2 regions of the Streptomyces sp. NPDC024555 genome follow, and region 2 is predicted to be linked to the other one. Evidence: predicted binding sites of a transcription regulator. Region 2 holds the regulator's gene; the other holds the start of a gene.

Region 1 (4,838 bases), on a different contig from region 2:
GTACGAGGCCACCGAGGTCCGGGTCGCCTGTTCCACCCCGTGGGGCGTGAAGAACATCCGGTGCGCGTCCTCGGCGCCGAACTTCGCCACCGCCCGCTGCCGCAGCCGGGCCTGCCCCAGGGCCGCCGAGACGAGCGCGGCCGGGTGGTCGCGGCGCAGCCGGGTGGCGGTGGCCAGTTCGGCGGCGGGGTCGTAGTCGCGCAGCCCGGCCAGCAGTTCGGCCCCCTCGGGGGTGCGCAGGGCCCGGAAGGCGGCGAGGGCGTCGGAGTCACCGGACGGGCCGGTCGGGGCGAGAGCGTTCACCCGCCCCATTGTGGGCCAGTCGGCTGCGCGCCAGCCGGGGGACCGTGTGCGGCGGGCGCTGTGTCGGCCCGGCCGCCCGGTTCCGGGCTGGCAGGATGCGGCGCCATGCAGCCAGTACGACAAAAGGAAGAATTCCTCATGAAATGGCGCAGACCGGTTCAGGCAGTGGGCGGGCGGGGGCACGGACGGACCGGCACCGGGCATCTGCGGCGCCGGCCCGGCTTCGCGGTCCTCGCCGCGCTGCTGGTCGCCGCCGTCGGCTCCGGCTGCGCGGCCGAGACCGGCGAGAAGCAGGTGACCGACCCCGCGAAGGCCGCCGCCGCCCGCGCCGGACAGCCGGGCGGACCCGCGGCCGGACCCCCGGCCGGAGCGGCCGGCACGGTCGCCGGACAGGCGGAGAAGGCCCGCAGGGCCCAGGCCGCCCGCGCGGTCGCCGCCAGGAAGTGGGGGCTGGCCAAGACCCCGCTGACCCCGCCGCTGCCCCCGGCCGTCAAACCGCGCCTCACCACCCGCAAGGGCTTCGAGGTCGAGGGCGGCGACGCCTCGCTGCCGCCGGTCTTCACCACCGTCCCCACCAAGGAGAAGGTCGTCTTCCTGACGATGGACGACGGGGACGACAAGGACCCCGAGCTGATCAGGATGATGTCGGAGCTGAACATCCCGTACAGCGCCTTCCTCACCGACTACCTGGTGCGCGACGACTACGCCTACTTCAAGGAGGCCGAGGCCCGCGGCGCCGTCATCGGCAACCACACCCTGAACCACCGCTATCTGCCGGGACTCTCGTACGCGGAGCAGAAGCGCGAGATCTGCGACCAGCAGGACATCCTCCAGCAGCAGTACGGCGAACGCCCCCGGCTCTTCCGGCCGCCGTACGGCAACTACAACGGCGACACCCTGCGCATCGCCAAGTCCTGCGGCGTCACCGCCGTACCGCTCTGGGCGGCCGAGGCCTTCCCCGACCACATGGAGTGGCGCGAGGAGGACCAGGACCTGCACCCCGGCGACATCATCCTCACCCACTTCCGGGGCGAGAAGGACTGGAAGGGCAGCATGCCCGACCTGATCCGCTCCGTCATGAAGGTCATCACCGACAAGGGGTACGCGGTGGCCCGGCTGGAGGACTACGTATGAGAAGCGCGCACCGGCTGCTGGCCGGACTGCTGACCGCCGGTGCGCTCCTCACCGCCACCGCGGGCTGCGCGCAGTCGGTCGACCCGATCGAACGGCTGGGGCGCAAGGCCGCTCAGCGGATGAACCCCTCGCCGGCCGCGAAGCGCGCGCGGCCCGCGTCCGTGCGCGGGGACCACGGGGCGCCGGGGGCCGTGGTCGTCGTCGCCTGCGGCCGCCCCGGCGCGGGCCGGGGGTCCGGGGCGCGGCCGGTCCACCGGTGGCCGGCGCGGTCCGGGGCGGAGACGGCCGGTGCGGCGCCCTCGGGGTGCGCCACCCGGTAGTGGCTGTGCCAGGACACCAGCGCCAGCACGCAGAAGACCCCCGCCGCGAGCAGCTGCACGCCGCCCGCCAGCGGCAGTCCGTGACGCAGCAGCACCACGCCGATGAGGCAGACGGCCGCGGCGAACGAACCGAGGACGAGCGTGGTCGTCCAGTCCATCGGGGGCGGACCGGGATCCGGTGGCGGCGGCTGGAGGAAGTCCCGGTCCGGACGGTCCACGATGAAGACCACCATCGCGCAGACCAGGGCCTCCAGGACGGCGGCGAGCAGTCCGGCCGTCAGGTCGAGACCGTTTCTGACCAGGGGGCCGAGGCGGGCGGGGGCCGGGCGGGCGGTGCCGGGGACACGGGGGCGCATGGGGCCACCGTCCACCGGAACGCTCCGCCCGGCCCCCGCGTTGTCCTTACGGTGACCCGAACGTTGCGGGCGCGCAGCCGTGCGTACCGTCGCCCCGGAGGGGGATCCCGGGCCGCCACGAGCGGCGCGCGTTGGCACTCCGCTTGACCGAGTGCTAATCGCGGTCATAGTCTCGGTTCTGGCACTCCCCGAGGGAGAGTGCCAGCAGTTCCGTGCGACCGACCGGTCCGGCACCCGCGACGACGGGCCCATGCGGTCGCCACCCCACACTTTTGACCCCGTGAGATCTCCGAAGGGGGAGACCGGATCGTGTCGACCGCCAGCTCCAAGGTTGCGATCAAGCCGCTCGAGGACCGCATTGTGGTCCAGCCGCTCGACGCCGAGCAGACCACGGCCTCCGGCCTGGTTATTCCGGACACCGCCAAGGAGAAGCCCCAGGAGGGCGTCGTCCTGGCCGTGGGTCCGGGCCGCTTCGAGAACGGCGAGCGTCTGCCGCTCGACGTCAAGACCGGCGATGTCGTCCTGTACAGCAAGTACGGCGGCACCGAGGTGAAGTACAACGGCGAGGAGTACCTCGTCCTCTCGGCTCGCGACGTTCTCGCGATCATCGAGAAGTAATTCACCCACCATCGCTTTCTTCTGCGCCCCTGGCCCCCAGCGAAATGACTAGCCGGGCGGCAGGGGCGCAGTTCTTGTTTCGAGAGGACAGTTCAGCTCCATGGCGAAGATCCTGAAGTTCGACGAGGACGCCCGTCGCGCCCTCGAGCGCGGCGTCAACAAGCTTGCCGACACGGTCAAGGTGACGATCGGCCCCAAGGGCCGCAACGTCGTCATCGACAAGAAGTTCGGTGCCCCCACCATCACCAACGACGGTGTCACCATCGCGCGCGAGGTCGAGCTGGACGACCCGTACGAGAACCTCGGTGCCCAGCTGGTGAAGGAGGTCGCGACCAAGACCAACGACGTCGCCGGTGACGGTACGACCACCGCCACCGTCCTCGCCCAGGCGCTCGTCCGCGAGGGTCTGCGCAACGTCGCCGCCGGTGCCTCCCCGGCCGCCCTGAAGAAGGGCATCGACGCCGCGGTCAAGGCCGTGTCCGAGGAGCTCCTCGCGACCGCCCGCCCGATCGAGGACAAGTCCGACATCGCCGCCGTGGCCGCGCTCTCCGCGCAGGACGCCCAGGTCGGCGAGCTCATCGCGGACGCGATGGACAAGGTCGGCAAGGACGGCGTCATCACCGTCGAGGAGTCCAACACCTTCGGTCTGGACCTCGACTTCACCGAGGGCATGGCCTTCGACAAGGGCTACCTGTCGCCGTACATGGTGACCGACCAGGAGCGTATGGAGGCCGTCCTCGACGACCCGTACATCCTGATCCACCAGGGCAAGATCGGCTCGATCCAGGAGCTGCTGCCGCTCCTGGAGAAGGTCATCCAGGCCGGTGGCTCCAAGCCGCTGCTGATCATCGCCGAGGACGTCGAGGGCGAGGCCCTGTCGACCCTGGTCGTCAACAAGATCCGCGGCACCTTCAACGCCGTCGCGGTGAAGGCCCCGGGCTTCGGCGACCGCCGCAAGGCCATGCTCGGCGACATCGCCACCCTCACCGGTGCGACCGTCATCGCCGAGGAGGTCGGCCTCAAGCTCGACCAGGCCGGTCTGGACGTGCTGGGCACCGCCCGCCGCGTGACCGTCTCCAAGGACGACACCACCATCGTCGACGGTGGCGGCAAGTCCGACGAGGTCGCCGGCCGCGTCAACCAGATCAAGGCCGAGATCGAGGCCACGGACTCCGACTGGGACCGCGAGAAGCTCCAGGAGCGCCTGGCGAAGCTGGCCGGCGGTGTCTGCGTGATCCGCGTCGGTGCGGCCACCGAGGTGGAGCTCAAGGAGAAGAAGCACCGTCTGGAGGACGCCATCTCCGCGACCCGCGCCGCGGTCGAGGAGGGCATCGTCTCCGGTGGTGGCTCCGCCATCGTCCACGCCGTCAAGGTCCTCGAGGGCAACCTCGACAAGACCGGCGACGAGGCCACCGGTGTCGCGGTCGTCCGCCGCGCCGCCGTCGAGCCGCTGCGCTGGATCGCCGAGAACGCCGGCCTGGAGGGTTACGTCATCACCTCCAAGGTCTCCGAGCTGGACAAGGGCCAGGGCTTCAACGCCGCCACCGGCGAGTACGGCGACCTGGTGAAGGCCGGCGTCATCGACCCGGTCAAGGTCACCCGCTCCGCCCTGGAGAACGCCGCCTCCATCGCCTCCCTGCTGCTCACGACCGAGACCCTGGTCGTCGAGAAGCCGGCCGAGGAGGAGCCGGAGGCCGGTCACGGTCACGGCCACGCGCACTGACGCACGGCACCCTCCGCACCAGCGGTGAGGCCCGGCACCCCCTCGGGGTGCCGGGCCTTCGCGCGTCCGGTCCCGGTCCGGCCGTCGCGGTGACCTACCGCGGGCCGTACTTGCGGCCGGTACGGGAGGTGACCCCGCCGAGCAGTCCGCGCGGCGTCACCTTCACCAGTCCCATGAGCGCCTTGTACCGGGGATCGGGAATCGACAGCGACTTCCCGCGCGCCAGGTCCGCCAGCGCCGTCGCCACCAGCTTGTCGGCGTCCAGCCACATCCAGCCCGGGATGTTCTCCGTGCCCATCCCGGCCCGCTGGTGGAACTCCGTACGGACGAAGCCGGGGCAGAGGGCCATCAGCCGCACCCCGGAACCGGCCAGGTCCCGCGCCG
Region 2 (4,838 bases):
GCTGGAGCCGGGACCGTACGGCGAGGGGCGCGCGGTGCTCACCCTGCGCGGGAGGCTCCTGGCGGACGCGGTGGTACGGGACCTGGTGGACTGAGCCCCCGGGGCCCGGCGGACGCTCCCCGGCCCCGCCCTACTCGGCGGGGGCGGTCACGAAATCGATGAGATGCTCCACCCGCCCCAGCAGCTCCGGCTCCAGGTCCTTGTACGAGCGAACCTTCGACAGGATGTGCTGCCAGGCCGCGCCCGTGTTCTCCGGCCAGCCCAGCGCCCGGCAGACGCCCGTCTTCCAGTCCTGGCCGCGCGGGACCCGCGGCCAGCCGGGGATGCCCAGCGACGACGGCTTCACCGCCTCCCAGACGTCGATGTACGGATGGCCGACCACCAGCACGTTCCCGTCGGTCACCCGGGCCGCGATACGGGACTCCTTGGAGCCCGGGACCAGATGGTCGACCAGGACCCCGAGCCGGGCGTCGGGCGCCGGCCCGAACGCGTCGACGATCGCGGGCAGGTCGTCGATGCCCTCCAGGTACTCGACGACCACGCCCTCGATCCGCAGGTCGTCGCCCCAGACCCGCTCCACCAGTTCGGCGTCGTGCCGGCCCTCCACGTAGATCCGGCCGGCGCGCGCCACCCGTGCCCGCGCGCCGGGCACCGCGACCGAGCCCGAGGCCGTGCGCGCGGGACGCACCGGCCCCCCGGCCGCCGGGCGCACCAGCGTGACCACGCGCCCCTCCAGCAGGAAGCCGCGCGGGGCCATCGGGAAGACCCGGTGCTTGCCGAACCGGTCCTCCAGGGTGACGGTCGGCCCCTCGGCGGTCTTCTCGCAGCGGATCACCGCACCGCAGAAGCCGGTGGCGACCTCCTCCACGACCAGATCGGGATCCGCGGGCACCTCGGGCACGGGGGCGGACCGCTTCCACGGCGGGGTCAGGTCCGGCTGGTAGCTGCGCATCGCACGACGATAAGCGGCGGGCGGTCCGCGGTCCCGCCTTTCGGCTCCACGCCGGGCCCGCCCATCGGAATCACGCCGGGTGCGGCACGCCGAAGCGCCGGGCCAGTTCGTCCCGCTGGGCCCGGACGAACGCGGCGTCCACCACGGCCCCGTGCCCCGGCACGTACCGGGCCTCCTCGCCGCCCAGCTCCAGCAGCCGGTCCAGGGAGGCCGGCCAGCGCGCGGGGACGGCGTCCGGGCCCGCCTGCGGCTCGCCCGACTCCTCGACGAGATCGCCGCAGAACACGACCGGGGGAGACCCGGGCACCAGGACGGCCAGATCGTGGCCGCTGTGCGCCGCGCCGAGGTTCACCAGCAGCACCTCGCGCCCGCCGCCAAGATCGAGCACCGACTCGCCCCGCACCTCGTGCGCCGGGGCCACCAGCGCCTCGGCGGACTCGGCGGCGTCCCGCTCCGGCAGTCCGTGGGCCACGGCGTCGGCGCGCAGCTCCCCGGCCCCGGTCCGCAGCAGTGCGGCGGTGCCGGCCGCCCCGTACACCTGTGCCCCGGGGAACGCCGCGGTGCCGAGCACATGATCGAAATGGGGGTGGCTGAGTGCGATATGCGTCACCCTCCGGCCCAGCATCGCCTCTGCCTGGGCGCGCACTTCGGCGGCTTCGCGGAGTGACGAGCCGGTGTCGCAGAGCAGCACACCGTCGGCCCCGGCCACCAGGAGAACGGTCGCGTCCCACACCGGAAGGCGTCGCCGCCCCACCCCGTGTCCGAGCCGCTCCCAGCCGAAGTCTTCCCAAGAGGCGTCCATACCGCGACGCTATCGGCAACGACCTGCGCAGTCTCGGGGTAGCGTGGCCGGTCGCCCTTGCTAGGGGGCCACCCCGTCGCCGTACACTGACCGGGGCAGGGCTGGCACTCGTCCGCGCAGAGTGCCAGGGACGGACCCGGGATCGGCCCGAGAACGACCGAGGTACACAGCTGGAGGTGTGCGCGATGCTCAGCGAACGCAGACTCGAAGTGTTGCGCGCCATCGTCCAGGACTATGTCGGCACCGAGGAGCCCGTCGGCTCCAAGGCGCTCACCGAGCGGCACAAGCTGGGGGTCTCCCCGGCCACCGTGCGCAACGACATGGCGGTGCTGGAGGACGAGGGCTTCATCGCCCAGCCGCACACCAGCGCCGGGCGCATCCCGACGGACAAGGGCTACCGGCTCTTCGTCGACAAGCTCGCGGGCGTCAAGCCCCTGTCGTCGCCGGAGCGCCGCGCGATTCAGAACTTCCTCGACGGCGCGGTCGACCTCGACGACGTCGTGGGCCGCACCGTACGGCTGCTCGCGCAGCTGACCCGGCAGGTCGCCGTCGTGCAGTACCCCTCGCTGACCCGTTCGACGGTGCGGCACGTGGAGCTGCTCTCGCTGGCGCCCGCCCGGCTGATGCTCGTGCTCATCACGGACACCGGCCGGGTCGAACAGCGCATGGTGGACTGCCCCGCGCCCTTCGGCGAGACGTCCCTGGCGGATCTGCGGGCGCGGCTCAACAGCCGCGTCGTGGGCCGCCGTTTCGCGGACGTCCCGCAGCTGGTGCAGGACCTGCCGGAATCCTTCGAGAGCGAGGACCGGGGAACCGTGTCCACCGTGCTCTCGATCCTGCTCGAAACCCTCGTCGAGGAGACGGAGGAGCGGCTGATGATCGGCGGCACCTCCAACCTCACCCGCTTCGGACACGACTTCCCGGTGATGATCCGGCCGGTGCTGGAGGCACTGGAGGAGCAGGTCGTGCTGCTGAAGCTGCTCGGCGAGGCCAAGGACTCGGGCATGACCGTACGAATCGGGCATGAGAACGCCCACGAGGGGCTGAACTCCACGTCCGTCGTCGCGGTCGGCTACGGTTCGGGCGACGAGGCAGTCGCCAAACTCGGCGTGGTCGGACCGACCCGCATGGACTACCCCGGAACGATGGGAGCGGTACGCGCAGTGGCACGTTACGTCGGACAGATCCTGGCGGAGTCGTAAGTGGCCACGGACTACTACGCCGTACTCGGCGTGCGCCGCGACGCTTCCCAGGACGAGATCAAGAAGGCCTTCCGGAGACTCGCCCGCGAGCTGCACCCGGACGTGAACCCCGATCCGAAGACCCAGGAGCGGTTCAAGGAGATCAACGCCGCTTACGAGGTGCTGTCGGACGCCCAGAAGAAGCAGGTCTACGACCTGGGCGGCGACCCGCTCTCCGCCTCCGGCGGCGGCGGTGCGGGCGGCTTCGGACAGGGCGGCTTCGGCAACTTCTCCGACATCATGGACGCCTTCTTCGGCACGGCCTCGCAGCGCGGACCGCGCTCGCGCACCCGCCGCGGCCAGGACGCCATGATCCGGCTGGAGATCGACCTCGCCGAGGCGGCCTTCGGGACGACCAAGGACATCCAGGTCGACACCGCCGTCGTCTGCACCACGTGCAGCGGCGAGGGCGCGGCCCCCGGTACCTCCGCGCAGACCTGTGACATGTGCCGCGGCCGCGGTGAGGTCTCCCAGGTCACCCGGTCCTTCCTGGGCCAGGTCATGACCTCGCGCCCCTGCCCGCAGTGCCAGGGCTTCGGCACGGTCGTGCCGACCCCGTGCCCGGAGTGCGCCGGTGACGGCCGCATCCGCTCGCGGCGCACGCTCACCGTGAAGATCCCCGCCGGAGTCGACAACGGCACCCGCATCCAGCTCGCCGGCGAGGGCGAGGTCGGCCCCGGCGGCGGCCCGGCCGGTGACCTCTACGTCGAGATCCACGAGCTGCCGCACAGCGTCTTCCAGCGGCGCGGCGACGATCTGCACTGCACGGTCACCATCCCCATGACGGCGGCGGCCCTCGGCACCAAGGTGCCGCTGGAGACGCTGGACGGTCTGGAGGAGGTCGACATCCGGCCCGGCACCCAGTCCGGCCAGTCCGTCCCGCTGCACGGGCGCGGCGTCACGCATCTGCGGGGCGGCGGCGGTCGCGGCGACCTCATCGTGCACGTCGAGGTGATGACCCCGACCAAGCTCGACCCCGAGCAGGAGCGGATGCTGCGCGAGCTGGCCAAGATCCGCGGCGAGGAGCGGCCCACCGGGCAGTTCCAGCCCGGCCAGCAGGGCCTGTTCTCGCGCCTCAAGGACGCGTTCAACGGCCGCTAGACCGTGTGATCGACGAGGTACGGGCCCGGTTTCGCCGGGCCCGTACCTCATTTACGGACAAATCACGGACACGGGGTGTGCGTCACGGGACGGGAAGGACATGACACGATTCGGTCATGTCATCCGCACTGACCGATCTCTGCCGGTATCCGATCGTGCAGGCCCCGATGGCGGGCGGTGCCGCCTGTCCGGAACTGGCCGCCGCCGTCTGCGAGGCCGGCGGGCTCGGCTTCCTGGCCGCCGGGTACAAGACGGCGGACGGCATGTACCACGAGATCACCCAGACGCGCGGACTCACCGGCCGGCCCTTCGGCGTCAACCTCTTCATGCCGCAGCCCGTGGTCACCGACCCGGCCGCCGTCGAGGTCTACCGGCAGCAGCTCGCGGGCGAGTCCACCTGGTACGAGACCCCGCTCGGCGACACCGACTCCTGCGGCGACGACGGCTTCGACGCCAAGCTCGCCATCCTGCTGGAGGACCCGGTCCCGGTCGTCTCCTTCACCTTCGGCTGCCCCTCCCGCGACACACTGGACGCCTTCGCCGCGGCCGGTACGTACACCGTCGTCACGGTCACCACGCCCGAGGAGGCCCAGGCCGCCCAGTGGGCCGGGGCCGACGCCGTCTGCGCCCAGGGCGTCGAGGCGGGCGGCCACCAGTCCACGTTCCACGACGACCCGCAGACGGGCGGCGCCGGGACCGGGCTGCTCAGCCTGGTCACCCAGGTCCGCGAGACCGTGCAGAT

Evidence for each region. Region 2 encodes HrcA, which represses chaperone genes, less so after heat shock. Its sites were predicted from a motif close to TTNGCACTCNGNNNNNCNGAGTGCNAA; they were not measured.
Region 1: groES (co-chaperone GroES) is a predicted target of HrcA. The motif match lies at 2,245-2,271, and genes of this name have one in related genera.

Annotation. Positions count from the first base shown of each region.
Region 1 covers NZ_JBVHKV010000009.1:296,942-301,779, reverse strand. The annotation lists gene ACZ4FH_RS18165 (class I SAM-dependent methyltransferase) at 1-312, opposite strand, end outside; gene ACZ4FH_RS18160 (polysaccharide deacetylase family protein) at 442-1,437, shown strand; gene ACZ4FH_RS18155 (hypothetical protein) at 1,550-2,113, opposite strand; gene groES (co-chaperone GroES) at 2,423-2,731, shown strand; gene groL (chaperonin GroEL) at 2,832-4,454, shown strand; gene ACZ4FH_RS18140 (SDR family NAD(P)-dependent oxidoreductase) at 4,549-4,838, opposite strand, start outside.
Region 2 covers NZ_JBVHKV010000011.1:295,349-300,186, reverse strand. The annotation lists gene hemW (radical SAM family heme chaperone HemW) at 1-94, shown strand, start outside; gene ACZ4FH_RS21175 (DUF3097 domain-containing protein) at 131-952, opposite strand; gene ACZ4FH_RS21170 (MBL fold metallo-hydrolase) at 1,023-1,754, opposite strand; gene hrcA (heat-inducible transcriptional repressor HrcA) at 1,940-2,956, shown strand; gene dnaJ (molecular chaperone DnaJ) at 2,957-4,096, shown strand; gene ACZ4FH_RS21155 (nitronate monooxygenase) at 4,213-4,838, shown strand, end outside.